Regions from separate parts of the Absiella sp. AM29-15 genome, predicted to be linked through region 1. Evidence: riboswitches for the same ligand, from Rfam matches in the RefSeq annotation. Region 1 holds a riboswitch; each other region holds the start of a gene.

Region 1 (4,202 bases):
CCTGTTGCTTGTTTTAAAACTTCATTAGCGTTTTGATAGGCACCAACATAGTGGATATTGTCTTTTAACCATGCCGCGATTTTATCAAATTGATTGTTTCTTAAATAATCTGCCACTGGCAGCTGTTTTTCCATAGCACTATAAAACTGTGCTGCATAAGCACTTCCTAAGGCGTATGTTGGAAAATATCCAAAATTGCCACCGCCCCAGTGCATATCCTGTAAAATTCCTTCACGATGATTACGTGGACGAAGCCCCAGATATTTTTCATATTTATCATTCCACATGGTTTCTAACTGATCAAGAGGAATAGAACCATTGAAAATTTCTTTTTCTAATTCATAACGAATTAAAATATGTAATGGATAGGTCAATTCATCTGCTTCTGTTCGTATAAAAGAAGGTCGTGTAATATTGATCATACGCATGAAATCTTCAAAGGATACATGAGAAAGTTGTTTTGGGAAATAGCTTTGAAGGATAGGGTATTGTACCTGCCAGAAAGCTGGATGACGCCCGATATGATTTTCCATAAAGCGGGATTGACTTTCATGCATAGCGTAACCAATATTATCTTTTAAAGCAGTTCCATCATATTCTGGTTTTACCTGTAACGAATATAAAGCATGACCATATTCATGCATTGTGGAAAAGATGCCAGACATAACATCATGTTCATAATAATGTGTGGTAATACGTGCCTCATTCTCACTAAAGAAATCAGTAAATGGATGTTCCGTTAATCCCATAATGCATTTTTCTCGATCTATTCCTAAATAATCTAGTAATTGCGCATTGTATTTTGCCTGTTGATCAATATCAAAACTTTGATGTAATACGGAATCATCGATCTGTTCCTTCTGTTCATTAATTTTTTTGATGAAAGGTACCAGTTGTTCTTTGATGGAATTAAAAAATGCATCATATTGTTTCACATTCATCCCATCTTCGTAGCGATCTAATAAATAATCATAGTCTGTACTTTCTTTTTGTACATACGTCAGTGCTTCTTTTTGTTTTAGAATCACATCTTTTAAATAAGGTGCGAAAGATGCATAATCATCCTGATCTTTTGCGATATGCCATGCGGCTTCACTGTCGTTGATGCTTTTCTGCATTGCGACATATACATCTTTTGGCAATACCCGATCATATTCCATACCTTTTAGAAACAACGTGATTTCTCTTTTTTCTTCTGTGTCATTTGTGATTTTTCCTAATTCTTCAATCATCGCAAGAGCTTCCTTATCGGTTGCCTTACTGAATGCTTCACCACTTAAATATGCCATTGCTTCATTACGTTTGGCAATTCCTTTCTTTGGCGCAATCGTTGCGATATCATAATACATTGTACTCAATGCGAGTGTGTAGGCCTTTTGGATATCCTTATATTCTTGAAAAGCTTTTCTTAATGTTTCTACCATAATGTTCACCTCTATGCGAATATTGTAACATATCTGCTTTCATTTTTCGTCCCTTTATGCTATGATTACCATGGAAATCACGGGAGCTGGTATGACCGGCTGAGAGGAAGTTGAAAACTTCGACCGATACCTGATTTGGATAATGCCAACGTAGGGAATAATCATTAGTTATTGGAATATTCTCATGTTGGGGATATTCTTTTTTTTGGAGGGTCTATGATAAAAGGATGTATTTTTGATTTAGATGGCACACTGTTAGATAGTATGCATGTATGGGATGATTTTGCATTTTCTTATTTAATCAGTAAAGGAATACAGACAAATGAAAATTTAGATGAAGTATTTTCTACTTTACGCATGGAAGAAGCAGTCGCATATCTTCAAAAACATTATGTACAAAAGGAATCATTAGAGACAGTGCGTGATGAAGTTTATGCTTTATTGAAAAAACGATATATCCATATGGAGTTAAAACCTGGTGTAAAGGAATGCATACAGAAGCTTTCTACAATGCCAGTGACTTTATGTGTATTAAGTGCCAATCATAAAGAAGTGTGTGAAACAGCCTTGAAAAAACATGGACTATCAAATAAATTCTCCTATATCTTAAGTTGTGAAGATATCCATTTATCCAAAGATGATCCGGCTTGTTTCTATTACGCCTGTGAAAAGATGCAATTAAAACCAGCGGAGTGTGTCGTCATTGAAGATGCATTGCACGCTGTATCAGGTGCAAAAAAAGCAGGATGCTATGTGGTAGCCGTGAAAGAAAAAAGCCAGCAGAAAGATGAAGAAAAAATCAGAAGGATGGCAGATGCATACATAGAGGATATGCAGGAACTGGAGGAGGTATTATGCAGAAAGTTTTAACAATTGCAGGCACAGACCCAAGTGGTGGGGCAGGGGCACAGGCAGATTTAAAGACCTTTATGGCACATAAGGTATATGGGATGAGTGTGATCACCGCATTAGTTGCGCAAAATACATGTGGTGTACGTGATATTATGAATGTAACACCTGCCTTTTTAAAGGAACAGTTTGATTGTGTATTTGAAGATATTTTCCCAGATGCAGTAAAAATCGGGATGGTATCACAACCGGAATTAATCGAAGTCATTGTGGAAAAGCTGAAACAATATCAACCTAAAAATATCGTGGTGGATCCAGTGATGGTATCCACCAGTGGTGATCGGCTATTAGCGCAAAAAGCATTAACGATGCTGCAAAAAGAGTTGTTGCCACTGGCACAGATTATTACACCAAATATTCCAGAAGCAGAAGTATTATGTGAATTTTCTATTGAGTCGAAAGATGATATGGTTAAAGCAGCACAAAAGATTGCCACAAATTATCATGGCTATATTTTGATTAAAGGTGGACATTTTGAGGATTGTGCAGATGATTTATTGTATCATGATGGAGAAGAAGTCTGGCTGCCTTGTGTTAAGATACAAAATCCTAATACCCATGGAACCGGCTGTACCTTATCCAGTGCAATTGCCAGTAATTTAGCATTGGGTTATGACATGGTAAACAGTGTAAAAAATGCAAAGGCATATATCACAGGTGCATTAAAAGATGGCATGGATTTAGGAAAAGGCAGTGGACCTTTAAATCATTGCTGGAACTTGATGAATAAAGCATAAAAAGTCGCAAATCGCGACTTTTCATTTACAATAATTTTTTTACCAAAGACACATCAATATAAGGGGTAGTGACGCCATTTCCTATCATTTGCGTCGTGTTTTTTGTATACCATATCAAGCTATCATCATACAGCTTTTGGATATTCAAATCTAAATGTAAAGCCAAACGATAGAAATTGCCAATAGAAAGCTTATCATTCTCGACATGTACATCATTGTAATGCTTACCTAATATATCAATGCCGGAAGCATCATGAAGATATTTTTGTACATCGTCTTGATATTTTTCAGGTTGCCACAGTGTAAAATCTAAACGATAAGCAGTGATACTGAAAAACAACCAGTCCTTGATTTCTTTTTCATTCAGCTTTGATAATTCTTCGATTGTTTTTGAATATCTGGCATAATGTGCAAATTTCGCATGTTCTGGCAATCCATAAAACCGGATATCTTTACATATTTCATACAAAGGGGAAGCACATACTTTTTGTACTAGCAAATACAATTCCTTCGCCATCGCATCACCATTTTCCGCAGTAACTTTAATATCAAAACCTTCTGCGTTATCATACATGCGGCTGATAGGATAAATATCCTTCTGATGAACTGTAAAATTGATGTTCAACGAAGAAACAAAAGCCCCGGAAAGGGTATCTTCAAATACAGTTTCCCCTTGTTCATTTTCCTTTTCTTTTAGATAGAATGTGACATCATTTTCTTCATCATAGCATTTATAGATTTGGGTATCTTTGTACAAAGGATTATCTGTTTCTATTTCTTGATTCAATATTACATGATTACCATAACGCTCGCGTATTTTCTGGTCAATAGGAAATTCATAAAAATAAAGGTTATTTATATTCAGATTTCTAGCTTGAAAAACAAATATTAAAACTACGATAACAACCAACATTATTTTGATTTGTTTTATCTTATGTTGATTTGCTCTATTTAAATAAAGAAGAAAAGCACCTAAAATGATTAAGGTTATCATCATGCCAAAAGATCTGCAGATCCAGGCTAAATAGCAAAATATCAAGTATACAATAAAGACTAAGATTGCACGAATATTTTGAAATCGCTTGCCAACAATATCTTTTCTTCTTTGCATCAGCAGGTCTAATAATTTCAG
Region 2 (4,202 bases), on a different contig from region 1:
CGACGACTTATCGACGACTTATCGACGACTTATCAACGACTTATCAACGACTAATTTTTATCAAAATACGCTATTTTAAAGGCTTTTTGACCGATAACCATATTTTTTCATCGACGACTTATCGACGACTTATCGACGACTTATCGACGACTTATCGACGACTTACATTATATTCAATAGTATAACACGTTTAATCATAAAAAAAATGATTAATTCAAATATTTTAATTCACTTCCCTATAACATTCTATAGAAAAACATCGCCGAAATCGACGATGTTTTCTCATTATTCTTCTTCCATGATATCCACGTTTTCCCCATTTAGTATCTTATTCATATTACGAATTGCACACATTTTTCCACACATTGTACATGTATCTTCTCTTTCTGGTGTGCTGTCTTTACGATATCGTCTTGCTTTTTCAGGATCAATCGCTGTTTCAAACATGGTTTCCCAATCCAGATTTCTTCTTGCCATTGCCATTTTGTGATCCCAGTCAATCGCACCTTTAACACCTTTGGCAACATCTGCCGCATGTGCTGCGATTTTACTTGCGATAATACCTTCTTTTACATCATTCACATCTGGTAAACGCAGGTGTTCAGCCGGTGTTACATAACATAGGAAACTTGCGCCATAAGTAGCCGCAATGGCACCACCAATCGCTGCCGTGATATGATCATAACCTGGTGCAACATCTGTAACAATAGGTCCTAATACGTAGAATGGTGCGCCTTTACAAATGGTATTCTGAATTTCCATATTTGCCTGAATCTGATTTAAAGGCATATGACCTGGTCCTTCAATCATGACCTGAACATCTTTTTCCCATGCCCGTTTTGTTAGTTCCCCTAATGTCACAAGTTCTTCGATCTGAGAAATATCAGAACCATCTTCAATACAGCCAGGGCGACATGCATCGCCTAAACTTAAAGTAACATCATATTTCTGGCAGATATCCAGCACTTCATCAAATCGTTCATAGAATGGATTTTCATTCCCTGTTATTTCCATCCATGCGAAAATGATAGAGCCGCCTCTGGATACAATGTTTGTGATACGTTTATTGTCTTTAAAGCGTTGTGCTGTACGTTTGTTTATTCCACAATGGATGGTCATAAAATCTACACCATCTTCTGCGTGCATACGAAATACATCCAGCCATTCCTGTGTTGTGATATCTTTTAATGCCTTATTGTAGTAAACGACTGCATCATAAATTGGCACAGTTCCTAATATTGCTGGACATTCTTTTGTCAGCTTTCTTCTAAATGTTTGTGTATCCCCAAAAGAGCTTAAATCCATGATAGCTTCTGCGCCCATGTTTACGGCACTTTTGACTTTTTCCATTTCCATATCCAAATCTAAACAGTCTTTGCTTGTGCCCAGATTGACATTGATTTTTGTTTTTAGCATTCTGCCAATTCCATAAGGTTTTAAACAGGTATGGTTTTTATTTGCCGGAATGACAATTTGTCCTTTCGCAACATAATCGCGTACCTCTTCTACATCCATCTGTTCATAGGCTGCGACAGCTTTCATTTCTTTTGTGATCACGTTGTTTCTAGCAGCGTTCATTTGTGTTGTGTATTCCATTTTCTTCCTCCTAAAAAAAGCTGAACGCCTGCTACGGTGTCAGCTTTTGCTTAGTAAATTTATATCGTGGATTACACTTTCGTCACAATAAAATCCCTTCGCCGGCATTACCCGTATCAGGTTCAGTGGGTCAGGATCTTTATTGATCCAATCTCAGCCATCATTGGCACCCCATTTTTTGTACGTATTTATTAGACCATACATAAACCAATAAGTCAATGTAAATTTTACAATATACTATTCTGCGTAAATATAATATTGATTCTTTCCATTTAATTTTGCACGATATAAAGCTTTATCTGCTTTCTCATATAAGACTTGCAGATTCATTCCATGCATTGGTGCTGTGGCAACGCCAATGGATATATAAACATTTTCATTTCCCTGAAGGGTACAGCATTTCGCAAGACTGTTTTGAATAGCATTGATTTTTTGTTTAATGGCATCTAATTGTTGATATTTCATCAGAACTAAGAATTCATCTCCACCATAACGGCAGAAGATATCTCCATTACCCATATGCGTCATAATCACGGAGGCGATTTCACGTAATACACGATCTCCCTGTAAATGCCCATATTGGTCGTTGATTTGTTTAAAATCATCAAGATCAATCATCATCAATGCATATTTCTGCTTACTGCTGCATAACACAAGTGCATTACGCATCATTAATTCACCCATACGACGATTATAAATACCTGTCAAAGAATCAAACTGTGCATATTTTTTTTCTTCTTTTGCCAGTGTTTCCTTTTCTACTTGTTTACTGATATTTTGAAGATATCCTATTACTTTGATCAATTCACCATTTTCATCAAAGATAGGCTCACAGGTTAATTTTACCCAGCGATGAAGATTGCTAAATAACATGACTTCTATAATTTCTTCGTTGAATTTATGTTTTAAGATTTTATTTTTCAACAATTCCAGACTTTTACATCCAGAATATCGATTATAATCACGTTTTAAGAAATCACTCAGAATATAGTTATTATAATTCTTTACTGCGTTATTGGGATTCATCGTACAGATTTGTTTTAATCCATCTTCATTGATTGTCAGAATATCTCGTTTCGCTTCATATTCCCAAACACTTAGATTTGCCTGATGGATAATGCTTTCATACATCTGCTGGGTGATATTTAATTCTTGTTCCTTATTGATAAGTGCTGTCGCATCCATCATAATTCCATAATACAAAAGATCTCCTTCATATAATCCTCTGTTCATCGCAATCATATGAATATAGCGGGTTTCTTTGTTTTTCGTGATACTGCGAAACATCAGATCAATATCCTGTTTGGTTTTTCTTGCGTTGAAAATTGCTTCATGAACCATCTTTTTATCTCTTGGATCTGTAAAGCAGGTACCTTTGGTTTCTATGATCTGCTGTTTATATTCTTCATGGGAATAACCCATGGTTTTTGAAAGGTTAAAACTATAGAAATATATTTCGTTATTCTCTATACAGAAAACATCTCCTGGTGTATTTGCGACAATGGTTTCCAGTTTCTGTTTCATATTGATAATGTCTGTGATATCTTCAATGATACCTGCAAAGAAACATTCGTTATCTTCGATGATGATTCGTGTTTGATCACGTACCCAGATAATTCCATTGGCTGTATATAATCGGTATTCTCCCGTAAATAATCCTTGATTGCCACGAGAGTAACGTACTGTTTCACGCATGAGCTCTCGATCGGCAGGATATATCAGATTGATGTATTTATTATCAAAGTTTAGCTCCAGTTCTTCTTTGGTGTATCCAATCATATCAAGGAATCGATCAGATACATGTTTAATTGGAAAATCTGGTTTATCGTAACATTGATGATAGCCTCCTGGTACCAGAGAATTTAAAAGGTTGATATCTTCCTGGGCTTTTCTTAATTCCATCTGTGTATTCATTTTTTCACTGATATCGATACAATAAGAAATTACCGCAAGCTGATCATTTTCAGCCTTAATCACCCTTCCTCTATTAATGACCCATAATAAGGAATTGTTTTTACGTACCATACGATAGTTTACTGTATATTCGTAGCCTTCATAAAAGTTATCCCCAATATCTCTTTTTACCCGGTTGCGATCTTCTATATAGATTGTGTTCATTAATTTACCATTGATCCCATCATAAAAATCCTGATAGGAATCAAATCCCAGTAAACTGATGATTTCATCATTTGCGAAATACAGGGTAAAACCTTCATCACAATAACCAGCGATAATACCACCACTCATAGAATTTGCGAACAGATAAGCTGCATATTCTTTATTTTTCATTGCTAAGGATACTTTAGAGCCTTTTGCATTGGAAATACCCAAAATACTTTGAAGTACATTTTGTGAATCCAACAGTTCTTTTTCTTGCTTCTTAATGGCCGTCACATCTGTACACAGGGTATCATAGATATCCACACCTTCTTCAGAGCCAGCATAGTGTACACTGATTTCCAGCCATAGAATACTGCCATCTTTTGCGACATCTCTAAATTCTATGCCTTCATGCTCCGCCCATTTCATAGGGTTTGTCATGATATCCATTACCCGTTTACGATCCTCTTCATAAATCAGGGTATGACTGCCATCTACCGCAATCA
Region 3 (4,202 bases), on a different contig from region 1:
TTTCTGCAATTTCTTCATCTTTTAATTTTCCTGTGCCAAAGGTATCTACAAGAATACTTACAGGATGTGCAATACCAATCGCATATGCAAGTTGAATTTCGCATCGTTTAGCCAAGCCTGCAGCAACAATATTTTTTGCAACATAACGAGCGGCATAAGCAGCACTACGGTCTACTTTTGTAGGATCCTTTCCAGAAAATGCTCCACCACCATGACGTGCCATACCACCATATGTATCTACAATTATTTTTCTTCCTGTTAAACCACTATCCCCTTGAGGTCCGCCTATTACAAAGCGTCCTGTTGGATTGATATAAATCTTTGTATCTTCATCTATCATTTTAGGATCTATGATGACATCTATCACATGCTCCTTTAAATCTTTACGAATTGTATCTAAAGAAACTGTATCGGAATGTTGCGTTGAAATAACAATCGTATCTACACGTGTAGGTTTATCATCAATATATTCCACCGTAACCTGTGTTTTCCCATCAGGACGAAGATAGTCTACAATTCCATCCTTACGAATTTTTGTCAACTGTTTAGCAAGTCTGTGGGCAAGGGAAATAGACATTGGCATATATTCAAGTGTTTCATCGCAGGCATATCCAAACATCATTCCCTGATCCCCTGCACCATTGTTTTCTTCTCCGCCTTCTTTTGTTTCTAGAGAGTGATCAACACCCATGGCAATATCAGAAGACTGTTCATCAATTGAAGTTAAAACAGAACAAGTCGTTCCATCAAAGCCATATTTTGCTCTATCATATCCAATTTCCAAAATCGTATTTCTTGCGATACTTGGAATGTCAACGTAACAATTTGTAGATATTTCTCCCATGATCATCACCATACCCGTTGTACAGCATGTTTCACAAGCAACTCGTGCCATTGGATCTTTTTCTAAAATTGCATCTAATACTGCATCTGAAATCTGATCACATATTTTATCAGGATGTCCTTCTGTTACAGACTCAGAAGTAAAAAATTGTCTATTTAGCATATTTATTATTTCCTTTCTCATGTTCAACTATATTATCGTTCATTCTAGTTCATAAAACAAGATTTAATATAAATGATTTCATAAATTCATGAAAAAAAGATTTACCCATTTTCTTGTTCATATGGGCAAATCTTTATCATTACGCTGTTTTTTCTTTATTTAAATGCAGACGCTCAACTAAAATTGGCACAACGATCATTCCGACAATCGTTGTAGCAATCATATATGGTGCATTGTATATAATGGAACCCCACCATGTTGTTTCCCATACTATCACACCACCAATGGTATGACTTGCAAAACGCAGAAAATTGGTAATTAGAATTCCAGAATAGAAATACTTATAATTTGGAAATAAGCTAGCCAAACCATATACACTAAATGCGATTAAGTAATCCATTAGGAATCCCAATAACTGTGGGATATACATTGGACCTGTCACAAACTGAATCAATACAGAAACAAGTCCAACGATGGTTCCTTTGATCCATCCTAAATGATAACTGCAAACGATCAACGCAATTGTCGATACGCCAATAGAACCACCATTTGGCATCTTCAAGAAAGGAATCATATTTGTAAAGTAATCAAGCACCATGAATAATGCAGCATAAAATGCCATATAAACCAAATCTAATGTTGTCAATTTTTTCATAAAAAAACACCTCCGTGAGGCGTAAGTCAACAAATCTAAGAATTCATAGATCTGACTCCCTACGCTAGTATTAACTAGATCAGGTCATAAGGGTGTTTCTCAGCCCGAAGGCACCCCTGTCATGACGTTATTTATTATACACACTTTATCTGAAATTGCAATAGATGTAAAAAAAGCATCAGTCATAGACCAATGCTTTTCATCATAAGTTTAAATTACTCGATGATTTCAGTAACGTTACCTGAACCTACTGTACGTCCACCTTCACGGATAGAGAATTTAGTGTTGTTTTCGATAGCGATTGGAGCGATCAATTCAACAGTCATTTCTACGTTATCTCCAGGCATACACATATCAGTTCCTTCTGGTAATGTGATAACACCAGTTACGTCAGTTGTACGGAAGTAGAACTGAGGACGGTAGTTAGATACGAATGGAGTGTGACGTCCACCTTCATCTTTGCTCAATACATAAACCTGAGCTTTGAATTTTGTGTGAGGGTGTACTGTTCCTGGTTTAGCAAGAACCTGTCCACGCTGGATTTCATCACGGTTGATACCACGTAACAATGCACCAATGTTGTCACCTGATTCAGCATATTCCAACTGTTTACGGAACATTTCCAATCCAGTGATAACTGTTTTACGAGTGTCGTGGATACCAACGATTTCAACTTCTTCACCCATCTTAACAACACCACGTTCAACACGGCCAGTAGCAACTGTACCACGTCCTGTGATAGTCATAACGTCTTCTACAGACATCAAGAATGGTTTATCAGTGTCACGAACTGGATCTGGGATATATTCGTCAACAGCATCCATTAATTCGTGGATAGCACCAACATATTTAGGATCTCCTTCAAGAGCCTTCAATGCAGAACCACGGATAACTGGAGCGTTATCTCCGTCGAATCCGTATTCGCTTAATAATTCACGAACTTCCATTTCAACAAGGTCGATTAATTCTTCATCATCAACCATGTCGCATTTGTTCAAGAATACAACGATGTAAGGAACACCTACCTGACGAGCAAGTAAGATGTGCTCACGAGTCTGAGGCATAGGACCATCAGATGCAGCAACTACAAGGATAGCACCATCCATCTGAGCAGCACCAGTGATCATGTTCTTAACGTAGTCAGCGTGACCTGGACAGTCAACGTGTGCATAGTGACGTTTGTCTGTCTGATACTCAACGTGAGCAGTGTTAATTGTGATACCACGTTCTTTTTCTTCTGGAGCACCATCGATTGCATCGTAAGCTTTTGCTTCAGCCATACCGTCTTTTGCAAGTACGTTTGTGATTGCAGCAGTTAAAGTTGTTTTACCGTGGTCAACGTGTCCGATAGTTCCAATGTTAACATGTGTTTTGGAACGGTCAAATTTTTCTTTAGCCATTTTAATTTTCCTCCTAATTTATAGTTTTCATGTATATTCTAATTCAAAGTTTTTATAAAAGCAACAATTAATTTTCAGAACTGTTGTTTTTAACGATTTTTTCTGCAATACTCTTAGGAACTTCGCTATAATGATCGAATTTCATAGAGTAATTTCCACGTCCCTGAGTGAATGAACGAAGGTCAGTTACATAACCAAACATTTCAGATAATGGGATGTGTGCCTTAACAATGATCGCATTTCCTCTTTCTTCCTGGTCAATGATTGCACCACGACGAGAACTTACGTCACCCATAACGCTACCTAAATATTCATTAGGTGCAGTTACTTCAACTTCCATAACTGGTTCTAGGATAACTGGTTTACATTTCTTAGCAGCAGCTTTTAAAGCCATAGATGCAGCAATCTTATAAGCCATTTCACTAGAATCGACATCATGGTAAGATCCATCAAACAATGTAGCTTTGATATCGATTACTGGGTAACCAGCGATGATACCATTCTGCAATGCATCTTCCAGACCTTCAGCAGTTGGTTTGATATATTCACGAGGAACACTACCACCAACAGTTGCGTCAACGAATTCAAATCCTTTACCTTCTTCTTGAGGTTCAAATTTGATCCATACGTGACCATACTGACCACGTCCACCAGACTGTTTGATGTATTTTCCTTCACAATCAGCAGCTTCACGAATTGTTTCACGGTAAGCAACCATTGGCTGACCAACGTTAGCTTCTACCTTAAATTCACGACGCAGACGGTCAACGATAATATCCAGGTGAAGTTCACCAACACCAGCGATAATTGTCTGACCTGTTTCCTGATCAGTGTAAGTTTTGAATGTAGGGTCTTCTTCTGCAAGTTTTGCAAGAGCAAGTCCCATTTTATCCTGGTCAGCTTTTGTTTTTGGTTCCAGAGATAATTCAATAACTGGTTCTGGGAATTCCATGCTTTCCAGTACAACAGGATGATCTTCAGCACACAGAGAATCTCCGGTAGTAGTTACCTTTAAACCTACTGCTGCAGCAATATCACCTGCATAAACTTCTTCGATTTCTTTACGAGAGTTTGCATGCATCTGTACGATACGTCCAAAACGTTCTCTCTTACCTTTTGTTGAGTTTAAGATATAACTTCC
Region 4 (4,202 bases), on a different contig from region 1:
TCTCAGTCATAATATTTACAATTGCGCCATTTTCAGCATCATCATCAATAGAAACTACATTATTTTTATACATCCACATTTGGCCCTTTTCAAGCCATGATGCGCCTTCTTCTGATATGATGACCACAGGATATTTTTTCTTCATACATTTACCTCTCATTCACAAATACACCTCATTTTAACATAATCGTTTCCTTACATACAATCATTATCGTGAATTTTCATAATTAAAAAAGAGATTTAAAAAGAAAAAAACATAGAAAATCCAGTATTTGCATGGCTTTCTATGCTTCCTTCTATTTTAAAATTGTTTTGATTTTTTCTTTCAGTTCTTTAGCGGCCAATTCACAATCGGCCTGCTTCATAATAGCTGATACAACACAGATTCCATCGATATCGGTTTCTTGTAAAATATCGCAGTTATCTTTATTTAATCCACCAATGGCTCCTACAGGTATGGATACATGTTTACATATATCCTGTAATGTTTCAACTTTTGTGAGTACTGTTTTTACTTTTGTGGTAGTCGGATATATTGCGCCAACACCTAAATAATCTGCGCCATCAGCCTGCGCTTTTATGGCAGCTTCTACAGTTTTTGCGGTCGCACCAACGATTTTATCAGGTCCCAACAACTTTCTTGCGAGTGCCACTGGCATATCATCTGCACCAACATGAACGCCTGCGGCATCCACTGCCATTGCAACATCAATTCGATCATCAATCAGTAAAGGTAAATCATAACGATCACTAATCGCTTTTACTTTATTTGCTAAATCTATATATTCCTTCGTTGTCCGATTCTTTTCACGTAATTGGATAAGTGTGACACCACCTCTACATGCGGCTTCTACTTTTGATAAAAACTCTTCTTCTGTCATATTTGTAGAATCTGTGACCAGATATAATGTTAAATCTAATTTGCTCATAGCACTACCTCACTTATTTTTGCATATTTTAAATACTCTTCTTTTTCTAATGCATACAGCCAATCAAATAATTTATAATGAAAACTTCCCGGCATCGTGGTTTCTTTCAGACACTTTTCTGCGACAACGCCAAAATAGCTACATGCCAGCATACAAGCTTTTATAGGCTCCATACAGGATAAAAAAGTCGCAGTGATTACATTTAACATACAGCCTGTGCCCGTACATAAAGTCAATAATTCACAGCCGTTTTCTACTTTATAGGTATGTATCCCATCACTGATGATATCTATAGCTCCACTGCATAAGATACAACAGCCTGTTTGTTTCGCAAAGTCCTGAATCCAGATGGCACTGTCTTCTACACGTTCGATATCAGAATCTCCAACATCAATGCCAAGTGCATGTGCAGGCTTTCCTGCAATTGCACGAATCTCTGAAAGATTTCCTTTGATTACATCGATATGGTAAGCATCCATCATTGATTTTGCATAATTATAACGCAAGTCGCTACAGCCAACACCTACCAAATCTAAAACAACTGGTATGTAGTTTTCGTTAGCAGTTTTTATGGATACTATCATTGCTTTACTTCGGATATCATCAAAGTTTCCCAGATTTAAGGCTAGTGCTTTCGCGGTTTTGGTGATTTGTGCTACTTCATCCGGGTGTTGTGCCATAATTGGTTTTCCACCTAACGCAAGAACTGCATTAGCACAATCATTCATAGATATGGGATTGGTGATACAATGAATCAGATTATGCGTCAAGTGCAGCTTCGCTTTGTCCTGCCACAACTCCTCTTGTATATTCATAGGTCTTACCTCCAAGCTTTCTCTGCATTTTCGCAAGCATACCATTATGCTGCAGTTTCAACAGGAATGCGAAAGCAATACTTCCTCCAATGATGGTTCCCATCAGGAAACTTGGCACATAGAACATCCATGTTAATCCATTTTTACCCCATAGATATGCCATAACAGGATAGGATACGATAGCACCAATAATCCCTGTACCGATAATTTCTCCAAGCACAGCGGCCCAGATTTTTCCATTGCTTGCTCGATATAGTATGCCAGATAATGCTGCGCCAAAGACAGCTCCTGTTAATGCAAGTGGTGGAATTCCCATACATGCCATACGAATAATACCGATAGCTACAGCACACCCCAAAGAATACCATGGTCCCATCAATACTGCCATTGTGATATTGATCAAGTGGGCCATCGGACACATTCCTTCTACTCGAAGAATGGGTGATATTACCACACCTACCGCTACCATCATCGCAAAAAATACGCTACGAAAAATTTGATTTTGTTTGTTCATAAAAAACACCCTCCTATTTGTTCGCTGGAAATGCTGAACCAAATAAAAGGATACAAATAAAAATCAGCGCCGTTTATCGGGTTCAGTTTCCAGATATGGTACGGTCGAAACGCTTGCCAGTTTCCTCTCAGCCTGTCTGCAGGCTCCCTCGCTGATTATCTTTTAATGTAAGGCGCTCCCCTTCCATTAGCAGTAATAAAAAAGAGATATATCCACGTAAAGACATATCTCAGATTACCTCTGTTATACTCCCTACGCCGGCATTACCCGTATCAGGTTCACAGGGTCGAAACGTAATGTTTCCTCTCAGCACACATTGGCTCCCCTTTTTATTACATTAGTATGGTACCACTTTGAAATAAGGATTGCAAGAGCTTTTTTTCATAGTGATTTACATTAGAAATAAGATATATTCAGACTTTTTATGCAGTCACACTGCTTTCCTGCAGCTCCTTTTGTACAAGCGTTGTTTTAACCCATCGATTTTGTTGATAGATCCATTGCCCTACAATACATTCTAAAATATTACTTAACAACATCGCAAGCCATATACCGGTAATACCCAATTCCGTGAACTTATGAAACAGGATAATCATAGGAATGCGAAAGCCCCATAGCCGCAACATTGAAAGAATAAAGGTAGTATTGGTATGCCCGGATCCATTGAATACACTGTTTAAATTCATATACCAGCCCATAAAAACACCTGTCAATAATGCGAAAAAATTGTACTCAAATGCAATAGACAGTAACTCTTCACTGGCATCTGGAACAAATATACGGGTAAATGGATTGATCAACAGCATGCCGATAATCGTTAACGCAATGGCACTGATCACGGATATACGCATGGTTACCCAATAACATTTTCTTGCCCTTTCGATATTACCAGCACCTAAATTCTGACCGATAAATGTCGCAAGTATGGAACCGAAGGATACAATCGGTATATACATCAAATTCACAAGTTTACCACCAACACCATACGCAGATATCGCCACTGCTCCATAGAACACGATATATTTATTCATAATCACAAAGCCTAAACTTTCTAAGAATTGACCACTCGCTGCTGGTATACACAGACGTAGAATTGTTTTCCCATCAGATAATTGAAAAGGATATTTACGAAACGCCACATAAACTTCATTGTCTTTTGAGCGAATAGATCGATAAGCAAGTGGTAGTACAAGAATCTTTGATAATACTGTCGCTACTGCTGCCCCCATGATGCCCATATGGAACACAAAGATAAATAATGGATCTAAGAATACATTTAATATTGACGCAATCGCATTTAATTTTACACCGCTTTTACTATCCCCGGCACTTTGACGAATTGCCATATATAGATTTAATAAGATCAATCCCAGATAATCAAATGATATTCCAATCAGATAATCATGAGAATCCTGATATATTTCGGCTGGTGTATCCAGATATCCTAATATTGTATTTGAAAATAAGATTGTGCCAACGCTTAATATAATCGCAAAGATAAACGCAAAGTATACCAGGGCTGTCGCAAAACGGTTAGCTTCATCTTTTTGTTTTGCGCCTAGTTTCGTAGATATGATTGCAATCGCTGCCGCACTTAATCCAGATGCCACACTTTGTGCACACCACATAATTGGTCCAACAAGTGATACAGCCCCGACCTGTAGTTCACCAATCTGACCTACCCAGAACGTATCAATTACGTTATATAATGAGTTTAAAATATTAAGTAAAAATAAAGGAACCGCCATACGAAACAGTGCCTTTGTCAGATTTCCCTCTAAAATCCCTGTTTGATCCATAATCTCCCTCTTCTCTAAAATCTTGTAACTATTATACCACGTCATAAACGCCCTTGGCATGCGTAGTTTGGTTATCTTTTATGTGTTTTATATATTTCATTTCTTTTCTTAATCTTACACTGTTTTTTTCTCGTAAAAAGGCTAT

Evidence for each region. Region 1 has a riboswitch for thiamine pyrophosphate ahead of DW761_RS09925 (HAD family hydrolase). Riboswitches for the same ligand answer to the same signal wherever they lie in the genome.
Region 2: it holds a riboswitch for thiamine pyrophosphate, as region 1 does, so the genes downstream of both, thiC (phosphomethylpyrimidine synthase ThiC) here and DW761_RS09925 (HAD family hydrolase) in region 1, are expected to answer to the same signal.
Region 3: it holds a riboswitch for thiamine pyrophosphate, as region 1 does, so the genes downstream of both, DW761_RS12490 (energy-coupled thiamine transporter ThiT) here and DW761_RS09925 (HAD family hydrolase) in region 1, are expected to answer to the same signal.
Region 4: it holds a riboswitch for thiamine pyrophosphate, as region 1 does, so the genes downstream of both, thiW (energy coupling factor transporter S component ThiW) here and DW761_RS09925 (HAD family hydrolase) in region 1, are expected to answer to the same signal.

Annotation. Positions count from the first base shown of each region.
Region 1 covers NZ_QVFL01000008.1:112,789-116,990, reverse strand. The annotation lists gene DW761_RS09930 (carboxypeptidase M32) at 1-1,424, opposite strand, end outside; TPP riboswitch at 1,494-1,599, shown strand; gene DW761_RS09925 (HAD family hydrolase) at 1,641-2,294, shown strand; gene thiD (bifunctional hydroxymethylpyrimidine kinase/phosphomethylpyrimidine kinase) at 2,279-3,070, shown strand; gene DW761_RS09915 (J domain-containing protein) at 3,096-4,202, opposite strand, start outside.
Region 2 covers NZ_QVFL01000021.1:27,012-31,213, forward strand. The annotation lists gene thiC (phosphomethylpyrimidine synthase ThiC) at 286-1,596, opposite strand; TPP riboswitch at 1,673-1,780, opposite strand; gene DW761_RS18045 (diguanylate cyclase domain-containing protein) at 1,834-4,202, opposite strand, start outside.
Region 3 covers NZ_QVFL01000011.1:140,334-144,535, forward strand. The annotation lists gene metK (methionine adenosyltransferase) at 1-1,006, opposite strand, end outside; gene DW761_RS12490 (energy-coupled thiamine transporter ThiT) at 1,146-1,661, opposite strand; TPP riboswitch at 1,701-1,789, opposite strand; gene tuf (elongation factor Tu) at 1,877-3,061, opposite strand; gene fusA (elongation factor G) at 3,129-4,202, opposite strand, start outside.
Region 4 covers NZ_QVFL01000001.1:2,615-6,816, forward strand. The annotation lists gene DW761_RS00010 (class I SAM-dependent rRNA methyltransferase) at 1-145, opposite strand, end outside; gene thiE (thiamine phosphate synthase) at 297-929, opposite strand; gene thiM (hydroxyethylthiazole kinase) at 926-1,744, opposite strand; gene thiW (energy coupling factor transporter S component ThiW) at 1,689-2,258, opposite strand; TPP riboswitch at 2,491-2,595, opposite strand; gene DW761_RS00030 (MATE family efflux transporter) at 2,681-4,057, opposite strand.